One region of the Exiguobacterium sp. s46 genome, then DNA from elsewhere that is predicted to be linked to it. Evidence: riboswitches for the same ligand, from Rfam matches in the RefSeq annotation. Region 1 holds a riboswitch; each other region holds the start of a gene.

Region 1 (3,192 bases):
TGAACCGAGTGCTTCCGGCAGGAGGAAGCGGAAAATCGTTTGAAACGGTGTCGCGCCCATCGCTTCTGCTGCTTCAAGAACGCCTTTATCGACTTCGAGTAAAGAACTCTCGATCAGACGCGCCATGTACGGTGCAGCGTAAAAGACGAGCGGGACGATGGCGGCTTCTGTTCCGATCGATGTCTGAACGATCAAGCGCGTCAACGGGATGATCGCGACGAGTAAGATGATGAACGGAATCGAGCGGAAAATATTGACGATACTGTTGAAGAACGTGAACAGCGGGACATTTTCAAGCAATGCTCCTTTTCGCGTGACGACAAGCAGGATCCCGAGTGGTAAGCCGATCAATGTCGAGAATAAGAGCGAAACGGATACCATCGTCATCGTCTGTAAAAATGCTGTCCAGATATCACTGTAATTAACTAGCATGGGCAAGTACCTCCTCGACCGTCACCTGTGCCTGATCGATGTAGTGTAACGCTCGTTTTACTTCAGCCGGCTCACCGATCAGTTCAACGAGCAGAGTGCCAAACGGTGTCTCCTGCAACTCCGTGATGCTACCGTGCAAGATGTTGACATCGACGTCAAAGCGTTTCGCAACTTGCGATAAGAGCGGCTGCCCGGTGTGATGTCCGAGGAAATGAATCTTATAGATCGGATGTGCATTCCGGGACTCGATCAACTGGCGAATCGATGCTGGAATCTCGTCGTGCATGACGGAGCGAACGAAGTTTTTCGCTGTCTCGGTCTTTGGATTCGAAAAGACATCGAAGACCGTTCCTGACTCGATCAACTTTCCAGCTTCGATGACGGCGACCCGGTCACAAATTTCACGAATGACGCCCATCTCGTGGGTGATCAAGAGAATCGTGATCCCGTACTCGGCATTGATCCGTTTTAATAACTGGAGAATATGATGTGTCGTTTGGGGATCGAGTGCTGACGTCGCTTCGTCACATAAGAGGACGGAAGGTTGCGTCGCGAGTGCCCGGGCGATACCAACGCGCTGTTTCTGCCCACCCGACAATTGATCCGGATAATGATCCGCCTTGTCCGCGAGATCGACGAATTCGAGTAACTCCGTCACCCGGCGGCGAATTTCGTCTTTCTTGACGCCTGCGAGAACGAGTGGTTTCGCGACATTCGTAAAGACCGTGTTCGCATTCAATAGATTGAAGTGCTGAAAGATCATCCCGATCCGTTGTTTTGCTTGGCGCAATTTTTTCGGAGACAGTTGCGTTAAATCTTCTCCATCGACCGTCACCGTTCCTGACGTCGGTCGTTCTAATAGATTGACACAGCGGAGCAGTGAACTTTTTCCGGCACCGCTAAAGCCGATGACACCAAAGATTTCGCCTTTTTCGATCGTCAGGTCGACACCGTCGAGCGCTGCGATCGTCTGATCTTTCGTGACGTACGTTTTCTTGACTTGATGAAATGCGATCATTCCGTTTTCCCCCTTCATTCAACAAAAAAGGTCCCTTCTTGAGAAACAAGAAGAGACCTGGATCCGCACAGTGGCAGAATCCACTCTACTCATCTCTCAGACATCTGTCTGATGGAATTGGCACAGTGCTCATAATGAGTCTGTTGCCGAGGTTTCGTAGGGCCAGTCCCTCCACCTCTCTGGATAAGTATTGCGGTATGAAATTCGTATGTGTGTTGTTGCGTTGTTGCTTATGTCGTAAAACTAATTTTTACATTACGGGTCGAAACTTTAAAAGTCAACCAACTTTGCAAAAATAATCCATTTGGCGCATATCGATGGATGAACAAGTTATGAGTTAGCTTACTCAACGGATCATGATTCGTCAAGAAAGATTTGACAAGTCATTTTTGGTCGTGCTACCATCGCTTCAATGATTATTCCGACAATTCCAATATGATATTTATCAAGAGTGAACGAGAGACCTGGCTCTATGACTTCACGGCAACCTGCAATCTGTAAGGTGCTCCGACCAGCAAAGCGCGGCTTTGGATGATACGGTGAAAAACTCGTGGGCGTCCAAGCAGTGACGTCGACGAGTTTTTTTCATGAATGGAGGAAAAATAGTAATGATGAACTATCCTGTATTGACTGGTGCTGAAGCGTTTTATTTTCAAGGTGGATCGATCGGCATTCTAATCTGTCATGGTTTTAACGCCACTCCGCAAAGTGTCCGGGACGTCGGTGAGGCATTCGCTGTTGAAGGTTTTACCGTCTATGCCCCGCGCTTACGTGGACATGGAACGAACGTCCGCGAGTTTGAACAATCGACTGCTCGATGTTGGAAGCAAAGCCTGCAAGACGGCTATGAACGTTTACAAGAAACATGCGATCAAGTCTTCGTCATCGGTCAATCGATGGGTGCGACGCTTGCACTGTCGCTCGCCGCTGACGGCATTCCGTTTGCCGGCATCATTACGATCAATGCTGCTCTTTCCGTTCCTTCTTACGAAGCACTTTCGTTCGAGGACGGTCCAGAGTATTTACCAGAAGGGGCACCGGACATCAAACGGTCTGCTTTCGAAATCATCTATGACCTCGTTCCAAGTCGTTGTGCGTTCGAACTCGTCCGTCTGATGGATGAGACGAAAGGACGCCTCGGATCGATCCTTCTGCCGACATTAATTCTCTACTCGGCGACCGATCACGTCGTCCCGCCGTCGAGCTCGGATTATCTGCATCAGCACATCGGAACGAATGATAAACGAAGCTACTGTTTACTGAACTCGTACCACGTCGCGACCCTCGATCATGATCAGGATTTGATCGTTCGTGAGACGATCCGTTTTATCGAACGCTCAAGCCGGTTCTCACAGGAAACGGGATAATAAAAAAACAGCTATTCACTTAGAAGCGAATAGCTGTTACATCAAAGGACGACCGCGACCGGTTCGTCTTTTTTAATTTTCTTGGTGCTGCACCGATTGGAGCGGCTTCGGTTTTCCAGGCACCTCATGGCAATGGCGGCACCGTGGCTCATATGATTCTGAAGCGCCAACTAGGATGATCGGATCATCGTAGTTCGCTGGTTTTCCATCAATCAACCGTTGTGTCCGGGAAGCCGGATCACCACATGAAAGACAGATGGCTTGCAGCTTCGTTACGAATTCTGCGCGCGCCAGTAATTCCGGCATCTTGCCGAATGGCTCTGCCCGGAAATCTTGATCAAGGCCTGCACAAATGACGCGTTTTCCGTCTTGTGC
Region 2 (3,192 bases), on a different contig from region 1:
TAGACGAACTTTCCACCTACGAACTCACAACGTGTGATGTACGGTTCTGGTGCTTGAATATACTCTTGAATCAACGTGATGCCATCGACTGGTTCGTCGAATGTCGGACCGTCGAGATAAGCTTCAAGTGCTTCAATCGAGTGGAACAGCTGGACGCCGAGACCTTTTCCGGCACGGTTGTGTTTCGTGATGAATGACGAAACACCGATTTCTTTTGCTGCTTGTACGATTTGATCACGTCCGACGGCAGCCGTCGTCTTCGGTACACGAATCCCAGCCTTCCGCAACGCCGTATATTGATTGACTTTGCTGACTTCAAGACGGAGCGCACGCGTTCCGTTAAAGACGGTCCGGTCATGCTCTTCTAACCAAGCGAGGACCCCTTCCGTCAACTCCGGCGCGTAACGATGTCCCCGCGTATGCGAAGAAGCACTCATCCGGCTGTAAAAGACGCCTTCTGGCGGCAGTTCATCCAGCGGAACGATTCCTTCATTCAAGTGCCACTGTTCATACGGTAATTCGAGTTCTTCGAGACGTTTGATGAGATGGTCCGTCCATTCTTGGTTTTCGTGGAGAATATGAATTTTTGTCATGATTGTTGACCTACCTTTCGTTTCGCTTCGACCAGTGGCATTACGTCACGAGCAAAGCGTTCCATTTCTTCAAGTTGTGGTGAGAATTGTAACAAAAGTAACGTGACACCGACGGCTTCGAACGCTAGAATCCGTTCAGCGATTTGTTCTGGTGTCCCGATTAAATTCGGACGTAGACCACGGTTCGAGACAGAATAATCGTTCCGCTCGACCTGTTGCTCCAGTTGCGATTTACTAATGAAATCCTGATAACCGGCATAACCGGCGCTGTCTTCCTTGACGTCCGTGATCCGTTGCCATTCAAGAAGTGCTTCTTCTTCCGTATCCCGACAAATGATGTAGGCAGCAAGACCGAAGCTTTCGAGCGGCTTTTGTCCCGTCGCTTCCCGGCGTACTTTCATGTCGTCGATTTTATGGGCTACTTCTTCAACAGTGCCCCCGTGCATGACATAAGCGTCACAGTGTTCGACGATCGTTCGCTTTCCAGCTTCACTCTCTCCACCAGCGTAGAGCTTGATGCCTGGACGCTGGACTGGCTTCGGATGGAGTTCTGCTTGCTCGATCGTGTAGTGATGACCGGAGAAGCTATACGGTGACGCATCTGCCCACAGTCCCTTCATGACCGTGACGAACTCTTCCGTCCGAGCATAGCGTTCATCGTGCGCTGTGAAGATACCGTTGTATTGTTTCGCTTCCTCTGCCCACCACGCTGAAACGACGTTGAGCGTAAAGCGTCCACCACTCAACTGATCGATGTTTGCCGCCATCTTCGCCGTCGTCGCTGGATTATGGAACCCGGGACGAACCGCTGTCATGATCTCAAGGCGTTCTGTCGTTGCAGCAATCGCTGCTGCCGTCGTCCATGCCTCAAGACTCGGTTCCTTAATGCCTTTGATATCATTCAAGTTCAATTCCGCAATCAACGTCGTCGAGAACCCGATTCGTTCTGCTGTTTGTGCGACTTGTTTCGCATAATCGAAGGTCGGTGGCATCTGTTCATCCTCGACGTTACGTAACCATCCCCCAAAAATCGGTAACCAAAAACCATACTCCACTCCATCGTCCCCCTTATCATAAAAAAACGCTCTTTTCGAAGTTCGAAAAGAGCGACGGTATCTTGTCCTGTCCGCTCTTATCTTCGGAAGGTATCCCTTCCTGGAAGTAGCACCTTCCGCCGTAGCGGGGTTGCTGAAGTGTCTTCGGGCCAGTCCCTCGACTTCTCTAGATAAGATGTGTTGCATTCATCGTACAAAATTCACTGAACTAAAGCAACCATTAAACCGTCTTTTCCAATCGGAATTATTTCACGCATAAAAAAATCCCGACGTCGTGTCGGGATTCGGTATTAATATGGTGCGACGAAATCTGATGTTGGCTCTGGCGCTTGTTCACCACGCACACGATCATAGAATTTTGCCATTGTGACGCTGAAGTATGGTCCAACCCATAAGACAGCAAGACCAAGTGTAACGATCACGAGTAATGCCCAACCAATGAATGATAGGAAGAGTAAGAATGCTTCCATTTTATGACCATCCATGAGTTGACGTGAACGTGTGATGGCCTCGAAGATACCGACCGATGGTTCATCTCGAAGGATGTAGAACGTCAACAGGTAAGAGAACGACTTGATGATCCCTGGAATGATCAAGAGTAATGTCCATAAGAATAAGAAGACCGCTTGCACAATCGAGACGCCGATGACTTTGCCGAAGATTTTATACGGCTCGAACAAATCAGCTACTTTGACTTCTTCATTGCGTGCGAACGACATCGCGACCCACGTCCAACCCGCTGCGATTGGGATCAATAAAATCGAAAGAATGATACTGACCGCACTCATCGCATTTAGATCTTCGTTAGGATCTGGTCCGATGAACGTCGGAACGCTCTGGATGATAGAAAACAGTACGAACATGAGGATGGCAAATCCCCAACGACCGCTGAGCGACTCCTTCGCTGCTTTTTTTAATTGAGATGACATGAGTAAGGTCCTCCTTGAAAAATAAGTTCTCACCTTACTTTACGGTCGAATTCTTCTAATGTTTCACTCTTTTTTCAATAATTTCCCGTCTCGTTGCTGGTTGAGCCAAGCACGCTCAAGTTGTCGTTCACACGCCGTGTATAACGATCGTCGACCGTCGAGCCGTTCCATCGCGAATGGAATACCATGCTTTTTTGCCTGCGCGATGACATGTGCACTCGCTGCATGAGAAACGCGACTCGTCACGACGACGATCGCGTCCGTCTTTTTGGCGAGACAGGCAATCTTTTTCGCGGACTGTGCGTCCCCTGCAAGATGAATCAATTCGATTCCCGTCGGCGCAAAGAACTCGCGATAGACAGCGGTCTGTTGTTCATTTCCGACGATGACGAGACGCATTCCTGTGAAGCGCGTGAAATCAAGTGGTGTCTTATCAACGAAATCCATCAATTGTCCAGGTACGGCTGTCGTCACGATCGGTTCAATCGTTCGCTCTTTTGGCATACGGACGCGACGCTGTGCTTTTTTAGCTTTCGGAACCGGTTGTCGTTTCATTTTTCGTGCATACCGATTTGACTTTTTCGTTGTCACAGACGTCTTCACTACCGGTTGCTC
Region 3 (3,192 bases), 450 kb from region 1:
ATCGTCTTCGGGTGACCAGCACGTGACGGAACAGCGATATTATCGATTGCAGTGATCGGATAAGCAGCACGCGTATTTTCCGTCAACGATGTGTCATCGTAATCAGGGTGACGGGCTTCGTCGAGCACGACGTTTTCAAGGACGGTTCCGAAACGGATCGCGTCAAAGATTTGCGGTTCTTTTTCGCGTGATAAGTTAACGGTCTTTGCATAACATCCGCCTTCGATGTTGAAGACACCGTCGTGCGACCAACCATGCTCATCGTCGCCGATCAATTGACGGCTGTCGTCTGCTGAGAGGGTGGTCTTACCAGTACCGGATAGACCGAAGAACAAAGCGACGTCGCCTTCGTGTCCGACGTTTGCCGAGCAGTGCATCGAAAGAACATTTTCTTGTGGCAAGAGATAGTTCATGACGGAGAAGATCGATTTTTTGATTTCTCCCGCGTATTCCGTTCCACCGATCAGGACGATCCGATGTTCGAACGACATCGCGATGAACGTTTCGGAGTTCGTTCCGTCAACGGCAGGATCTGCTTTGAAATGTGGCGCATAGACGACCGTGAACGGTTCGAAGGCAGCCACTTCAGGATACTCGCGTAAAAAGAGTTGTTTGGCAAACAGGTTATGCCAAGCGTATTGTGTGAGCACACGGACCGGAAGGGTGAAGTGCGTATCTGCTCCAGCAGCAGCTTCTGTGTAGTAGAGCTGGTCGGCTTCGTTCATGTAACGAAGAACCTTTTGCAACAATTGTTCAAATTTGTCTCCATCCATTGGTTGGTTGACATGCCCCCAATCAATGTGAGACTCGCAGGAAGAATCACGGACGATGAACTTATCTTTTGGTGAACGACCTGTAAATTTCCCCGTTTCTACAGATAATGCGCCGTTCTCAGCAAGGACACCTTCTTCGTTTCGAATCGCATGTTCGACAAGTTCAGCAACAGATAGTTGTTTGAACACATGCTCTTTCTTGAGTAGTTCTTCGATATTCAGGACCGTCATCGGCATCCTGACCCCACCTTTCCCCTACGTTGGTTTTGGCTCACTGTATTTAGTATGACACATTTATTATATATGACATACTAAAGAGAGAGCAATCATTTTCTGATGCTGATTTCTATTTATCTGGAAACGCTTTCAGCATTAACAGTTTAACATCTCTTTCAAAAAGTTTCGACTAGAATTTGAAACCTTGCTTGACAGAGTAGGTACAACTTTATATCATGTAATTCGTAACGGATACTCTTATTCTGAGCAGGTGGAGGGAACAAGGCCCGAAGAAACCCGGCAACCGTCCTACATTAATTCACATATTAATGAGGGAAAAGGTGCTCTCCTGAAGCGAAGTAAACACTTCGAACGATAAGAGGGTAAAGGAAGAACGCACAACCTTTCCCTGACCATTTTTTGGACTTGGAAAGGTTTTTTTCATTTTACCGTCCCACTCAACTAGGGGAAATGAGTACACCGTCAAATTCTTTTTTGGGAGGGTCATACATGACAAACCTTAATCGCCGACTATTCACGTCGGAGTCAGTCACTGAAGGTCATCCAGATAAAATCTGTGACCAAATTTCGGATTCAATTCTTGATGCAATCCTCGCAGCGGATCCAAACGCGCGTGTTGCGGCAGAAACTTCTGTTACAACAGGTCTCGTTCTCGTTGCAGGTGAGATCACGACATCGACTTACGTCGACATTCCAAAAGTCGTCCGTGAAACGATTCGTGAAATCGGTTATACACGCGCGAAATACGGTTTCGACGCTGACACGTGTGCTGTATTGACATCAATCGATGAGCAATCAGCAGACATCGCTCTTGGTGTCGACCAAGCGCTTGAAGCACGTGAAGGTAGCATGTCTGATGCAGAAATCGATGCAATCGGTGCAGGAGACCAAGGTCTCATGTTCGGTTACGCAACGAAAGAAACACCAGAACTCATGCCACTTCCAATCTCGCTCTCACACCGTCTCGCACGCCGTTTGGCAGAAGTGCGTAAAAACGGTCAACTCGACTACCTTCGTCCAGACGGAAAAACACAAGTCACGGTCGAATACAACGAGAACAACGAGCCGGTTCGTGTCGATACGATCGTCATCTCGACACAACATGCAGAAGAAGTCACGCTTGAGCAAATCCAAGCTGACTTGAAAGAACACGTCATCACACCGGTTATCCCGGCTGAATACATCGACGCAGCAACGAAATTCTTCATCAACCCAACTGGTCGTTTCGTCATCGGCGGACCACAAGGAGATGCTGGATTAACTGGTCGTAAGATCATCGTTGATACGTATGGTGGATACGCACGCCACGGCGGTGGAGCATTCTCAGGTAAAGATCCAACAAAAGTCGACCGTTCAGCTGCATACGCAGCACGTTACGTCGCGAAGAACCTCGTTGCTGCAGGTCTTGCAGACAAAGCAGAAGTTCAACTCGCGTACGCAATCGGTGTCGCGCACCCAGTATCAATCGCGGTTGACACATTCGGTACAGGAAAACTTCCTGAAGCGCAACTCGTCGAATTGGTTGCTGAAAACTTCGATCTTCGTCCGGCTGGAATCATCAACATGCTTGATCTCCGTCGTCCGATCTATCGTCAAACAGCTGCATACGGTCACTTCGGTCGTACAGATGTTGAGCTTCCATGGGAGCAAACAGATAAAGCAGCAGTTCTTGAAGAACAAGCAAAACGTTTCGCATAATCAAAAAGTCCGAAAACCCTACGCAGGTTTTCGGACTTTTTTGTTTCCGTGGAACTTTGCAGGAAACGAATGTTTTTTCTAGAAGAGGGTAAAAGTACATGAGTCGATTCGTATGAATACAAAGGGGGGTTCCGATTATGGAAATACGCGAAGCTATTCCAGCTGATGCAGGACGTATTCATGACATTGCCGTCACATCTTGGTTGGATACGTATGCAGAAATCTATTCCGAACGTTCGAAAGCGCATTTCGTGCAGGAGGCGTATCCGCAAGAAGAAGTCGTTCGTGCGATCCGGACGGCGGAAGAAGCACGGGGAGAGTATTTTTATGTCGGAATCATCGATGAGGAAATCGTCGGTTTCATTCATGCTGTTGATGTTGAGGGAACGTGGGAAATCATTCGTCTGTACGTCTTGCCGAAATATCAGCAAAACGGAATCGGGCGACGGCTGATCCGTGAACTCGAACGACAAGGAGCCGTCCC
Region 4 (3,192 bases), on a different contig from region 1:
ACCGGTAGCGCCGCTTCAAACCGGTATGCTTCTTGAACGAGCACGAATCCACCGAATAAACTGATCGCAGGCGCGCCCCGGACACGTAGTTGTTTAATCGCCTCAACCGCTTGCGCGAGATCAGCAATGACTTCATAGTGCTCTTCTTGCGGTAGACGTGTCTGATCGAGAATCGTCAAGACACGGTCTTCGTAACGAATACTTTGGACGAATGTAGTCATCGGCTGAGTTCCTCCGTTACGTCAAAGTTTCGTAAATCATCGAATGTCCGGCATTCTGTACGGCGTTTGATTAACGCCGCTCCTAGACGAAGAGCGTGACGTTTCCGCTCTAAGCGTTCCGTCGTTGAATCGATTGATTCTAAATCAGCGACCGGTGCAAGACCAATCGTCCGCCGAATCAATTCGCAACCGGCAAAGCCAAGGGCATCCTGCAAGATCGTGCTCAGTAAATCATCGACGAGTCCTGATGCCCGGAACGGTTCGACGGCTTCCCGTTCCCATAATGCACGGAACGTTGAAGCGAACGTCAGCCAGAACGTATCGATATCCTTGATTCGGGCGTCACGTCGTGTAGGGTAATCCGGATATGCTGCGAAGAATAGATGCGCAATGAACTGCCCGACATCGAATCCGAATGGACCATAAAAGGCGAATTCAGGGTCGATGACCTTCGTTTCTGTCGCCGAGGCGAAGATGCTTCCTGTATGTAGATCGCCGTGCAATAAGGCGTCGCCTTTTGTGATGAAGAGCGCTTCAAGTTTTGCGACTTCGCGTTTTAACTCATCGTCTGCCCATAAATATGCCACCTCTTCTTCAAGCCCGGCTTCAATCTCGTTCGTCTCCGCGTCATGGAACGGATCCGTGAAGATTAATTTTTCCGTGATGTCGCACAAATCTGGATTGTAGTACGTTCGGGCGACACGTTTCTTTTCAACCGGACCAAGCGCAAAGTCCGATGTATGGAATAAAGTCCGAGCGAGATAAGAACCAATATGTTCCGCAAGCAACGGATACTGTTCACCTACGAGTAAACCGCTTCGAACGATTGTCAGATGTGAAAGATCTTCCATGACCGTATACGCCTCTTCGTGACTAGCATGAAAAACACGTGGTACGAACGGCACGGCATGCCGTGCGAATTCACGGAGTGCGGATTGCTCGATCCACGCCCGTTCGAGTGATAACGGCCAGCTCTCACCGACGACTTTTGCGTACGGGAGTGCTTGTTTTAGAATCAATCGATGTTCCCCCTCTCGAATTCGGAAAACGAGGTTGAGATTCCCGTCGCCAATCTCTTCTGCTTCGACGGCTCCATCGCCGATCAGTCCTAGTGTCCGAACACGATCAATCGCGTCCTGTTCTGTGAATGCTTTGTATGTCATATCAGTTTCCCCCTATGTGATACACGAAAAAGCGCCTCTTTTCGTCATCGAAAAGAGGCGCAGGAAAGTCATTGCGTCCTCTTATCTCTCAGACGAAACGTCTGTTGGATGTAGCACCGTGCCCAGTGGTCGGTTGCTGCGGCGTCATCGGGCCAATTCCCTCTGCCAACTCGCGATAAGAGTCGTATGTAGTTGTCGTGTGTGATATTGATTTGAATCTTACGCAATCGACTTCCTCGCTGTCAAATCGAAATCAAGCAGAAACGGATATCATTTTTATGCCATCTATAGAAAGAGTATTTTCAAAAAAATAAATTTTCTAAAAATAGTTTGACAAGTGGCGATTCTCATGTAAAAATTGCAATTAGATTTCACAATTTCATCCAATTCTTATCAAGAGCAGACGGAGGGACAAGCCCTACGATGTCGCAGCAACCGACCTTTTGGCACGGTGCTAATTCTTGCAGCTACTAAGCTGACAGATAAGAGTCCACGTTCGAATCATTCATGGTCTCTTGTCGCTGACGAGAGACCATTTTTTTGTTGAAGGAGGAAAGACATGGCTTATATCACTGCTACTTATCAATTGACCGCCCGTGATCGACTCGAGCAACGCGCTGAACAACTCGCGCTTGGTCTGACAGTCGGTTCTTGGACGGAACTGAATCATCTCGAACAACAACAACTCGCCTCGTTCAAAGGGGAAGTCGTACATACCGAAGAGCGCGATGGCAAAGGATATATCACGATTCGTTATCCGGAACATAACGTGTCGCGCGACTTTTCTGCGATTCTGACGACCGTCTTCGGGAAACTCTCACTCGACGGTGAAATCAAACTAACGGAATTGCTATTACCCGATACATTTACGTCGGACTTTCCAGGTGCGAAATTCGGGATCGAAGGGGTCCGTTCCTTGATCGGTGTCGAAGATCGTCCATTGTTAATGAGCATCTTCAAAGGAGTCATCGGACGGGATTTATCGTTCCTTCGTGATCAACTCGAAGGACAACTCGCTGGTGGGATTGATCTCGTCAAAGACGATGAGATCCTATACGACAATCCGTTGACACCGACGATTGACCGGGCACGAATCGGACGTGAGGTCATCGATGCTCACTTCCACCGGACCGGTAAACGTGCGTTATATGCGATCACACTCAGCGGTCCCGTCTTTACGCTCAAGGATCAAGCCAAGCGATTGATTGATGCTGGAGCGACCGCATTCTTGCTGAATACCTTCACATACGGACTCGACGTCTTACGCGAACTGGTGAGTGATCCGGAAATCAACGTTCCGATCTTCAATCATCCAGCATATAGCGGTGCGTTGATCGCTAGCCCGAATCACGGAGTCGCAGCTCCTGTCTTACTCGGCACATTACCGCGTGCTGCTGGAGCAGACTTGACGCTATTCCCGTCTCCTTACGGCAATGTCGCTTTGCCAAAGGATGTCGCCCGTGGCATCGCGGTCGAAGCGACCCGTCTCGGTCAGACGAAATCGATCTTCCCGGTTCCTTCAGCCGGTATTCATCCTGGACTCGTCGCTCAACTCGTACGGGACTTCGGTATCGATTCCGTCATCAACGCCGGCGGCGGCGTACATGGTCATCCGCAAGGTGCTGCGGCTGGTGTCATTGCTTTCCGCCAGGCGCTCGATGCGGCACTCGCAAATGAATCCCTATCGGCGGCAGCATCGCGTCATGAAGAATTACGGATCGCCCTTGACGCTTGGGGGATCAAGTCATGACCGTACGGATTCTTTGTGACTTCGACGGTACGGTGACGACGCAAGATAACATCATCGC

The links. Region 1 has a riboswitch for S-adenosylmethionine ahead of KNQ08_RS11165 (methionine ABC transporter ATP-binding protein). Riboswitches for the same ligand answer to the same signal wherever they lie in the genome.
Region 2: linked by a shared signal. The riboswitch ahead of KNQ08_RS13690 (LLM class flavin-dependent oxidoreductase) and the one ahead of KNQ08_RS11165 (methionine ABC transporter ATP-binding protein) in region 1 are both predicted to bind S-adenosylmethionine.
Region 3: linked by a shared signal. The riboswitch ahead of metK (methionine adenosyltransferase) and the one ahead of KNQ08_RS11165 (methionine ABC transporter ATP-binding protein) in region 1 are both predicted to bind S-adenosylmethionine.
Region 4: linked by a shared signal. The riboswitch ahead of KNQ08_RS13150 (2,3-diketo-5-methylthiopentyl-1-phosphate enolase) and the one ahead of KNQ08_RS11165 (methionine ABC transporter ATP-binding protein) in region 1 are both predicted to bind S-adenosylmethionine.

What each region holds. Positions count from the first base shown of each region.
Region 1 covers NZ_JACSMY010000001.1:2,167,529-2,170,720, forward strand. Annotated here, with positions in the region: gene KNQ08_RS11160 (methionine ABC transporter permease) at 1-432, opposite strand, end outside; gene KNQ08_RS11165 (methionine ABC transporter ATP-binding protein) at 422-1,450, opposite strand; SAM riboswitch class I at 1,537-1,640, opposite strand; SAM riboswitch class I at 1,890-1,991, shown strand; gene KNQ08_RS11170 (alpha/beta hydrolase) at 2,059-2,817, shown strand; gene KNQ08_RS11175 (thymidine kinase) at 2,890-3,192, opposite strand, start outside.
Region 2 covers NZ_JACSMY010000003.1:94,537-97,728, reverse strand. Annotated here, with positions in the region: gene KNQ08_RS13695 (ATP-grasp domain-containing protein) at 1-593, opposite strand, end outside; gene KNQ08_RS13690 (LLM class flavin-dependent oxidoreductase) at 590-1,648, opposite strand; SAM riboswitch class I at 1,723-1,825, opposite strand; gene KNQ08_RS13685 (DUF975 family protein) at 1,939-2,577, opposite strand; gene KNQ08_RS13680 (DUF2325 domain-containing protein) at 2,641-3,192, opposite strand, start outside.
Region 3 covers NZ_JACSMY010000001.1:1,715,268-1,718,459, reverse strand. Annotated here, with positions in the region: gene pckA (phosphoenolpyruvate carboxykinase (ATP)) at 1-1,010, opposite strand, end outside; SAM riboswitch class I at 1,245-1,371, shown strand; gene metK (methionine adenosyltransferase) at 1,500-2,708, shown strand; gene KNQ08_RS08965 (GNAT family N-acetyltransferase) at 2,846-3,192, shown strand, end outside.
Region 4 covers NZ_JACSMY010000002.1:313,263-316,454, reverse strand. Annotated here, with positions in the region: gene mtnA (S-methyl-5-thioribose-1-phosphate isomerase) at 1-221, opposite strand, end outside; gene mtnK (S-methyl-5-thioribose kinase) at 218-1,384, opposite strand; SAM riboswitch class I at 1,463-1,566, opposite strand; SAM riboswitch class I at 1,772-1,873, shown strand; gene KNQ08_RS13150 (2,3-diketo-5-methylthiopentyl-1-phosphate enolase) at 1,944-3,134, shown strand; gene KNQ08_RS13145 (2-hydroxy-3-keto-5-methylthiopentenyl-1-phosphate phosphatase) at 3,131-3,192, shown strand, end outside.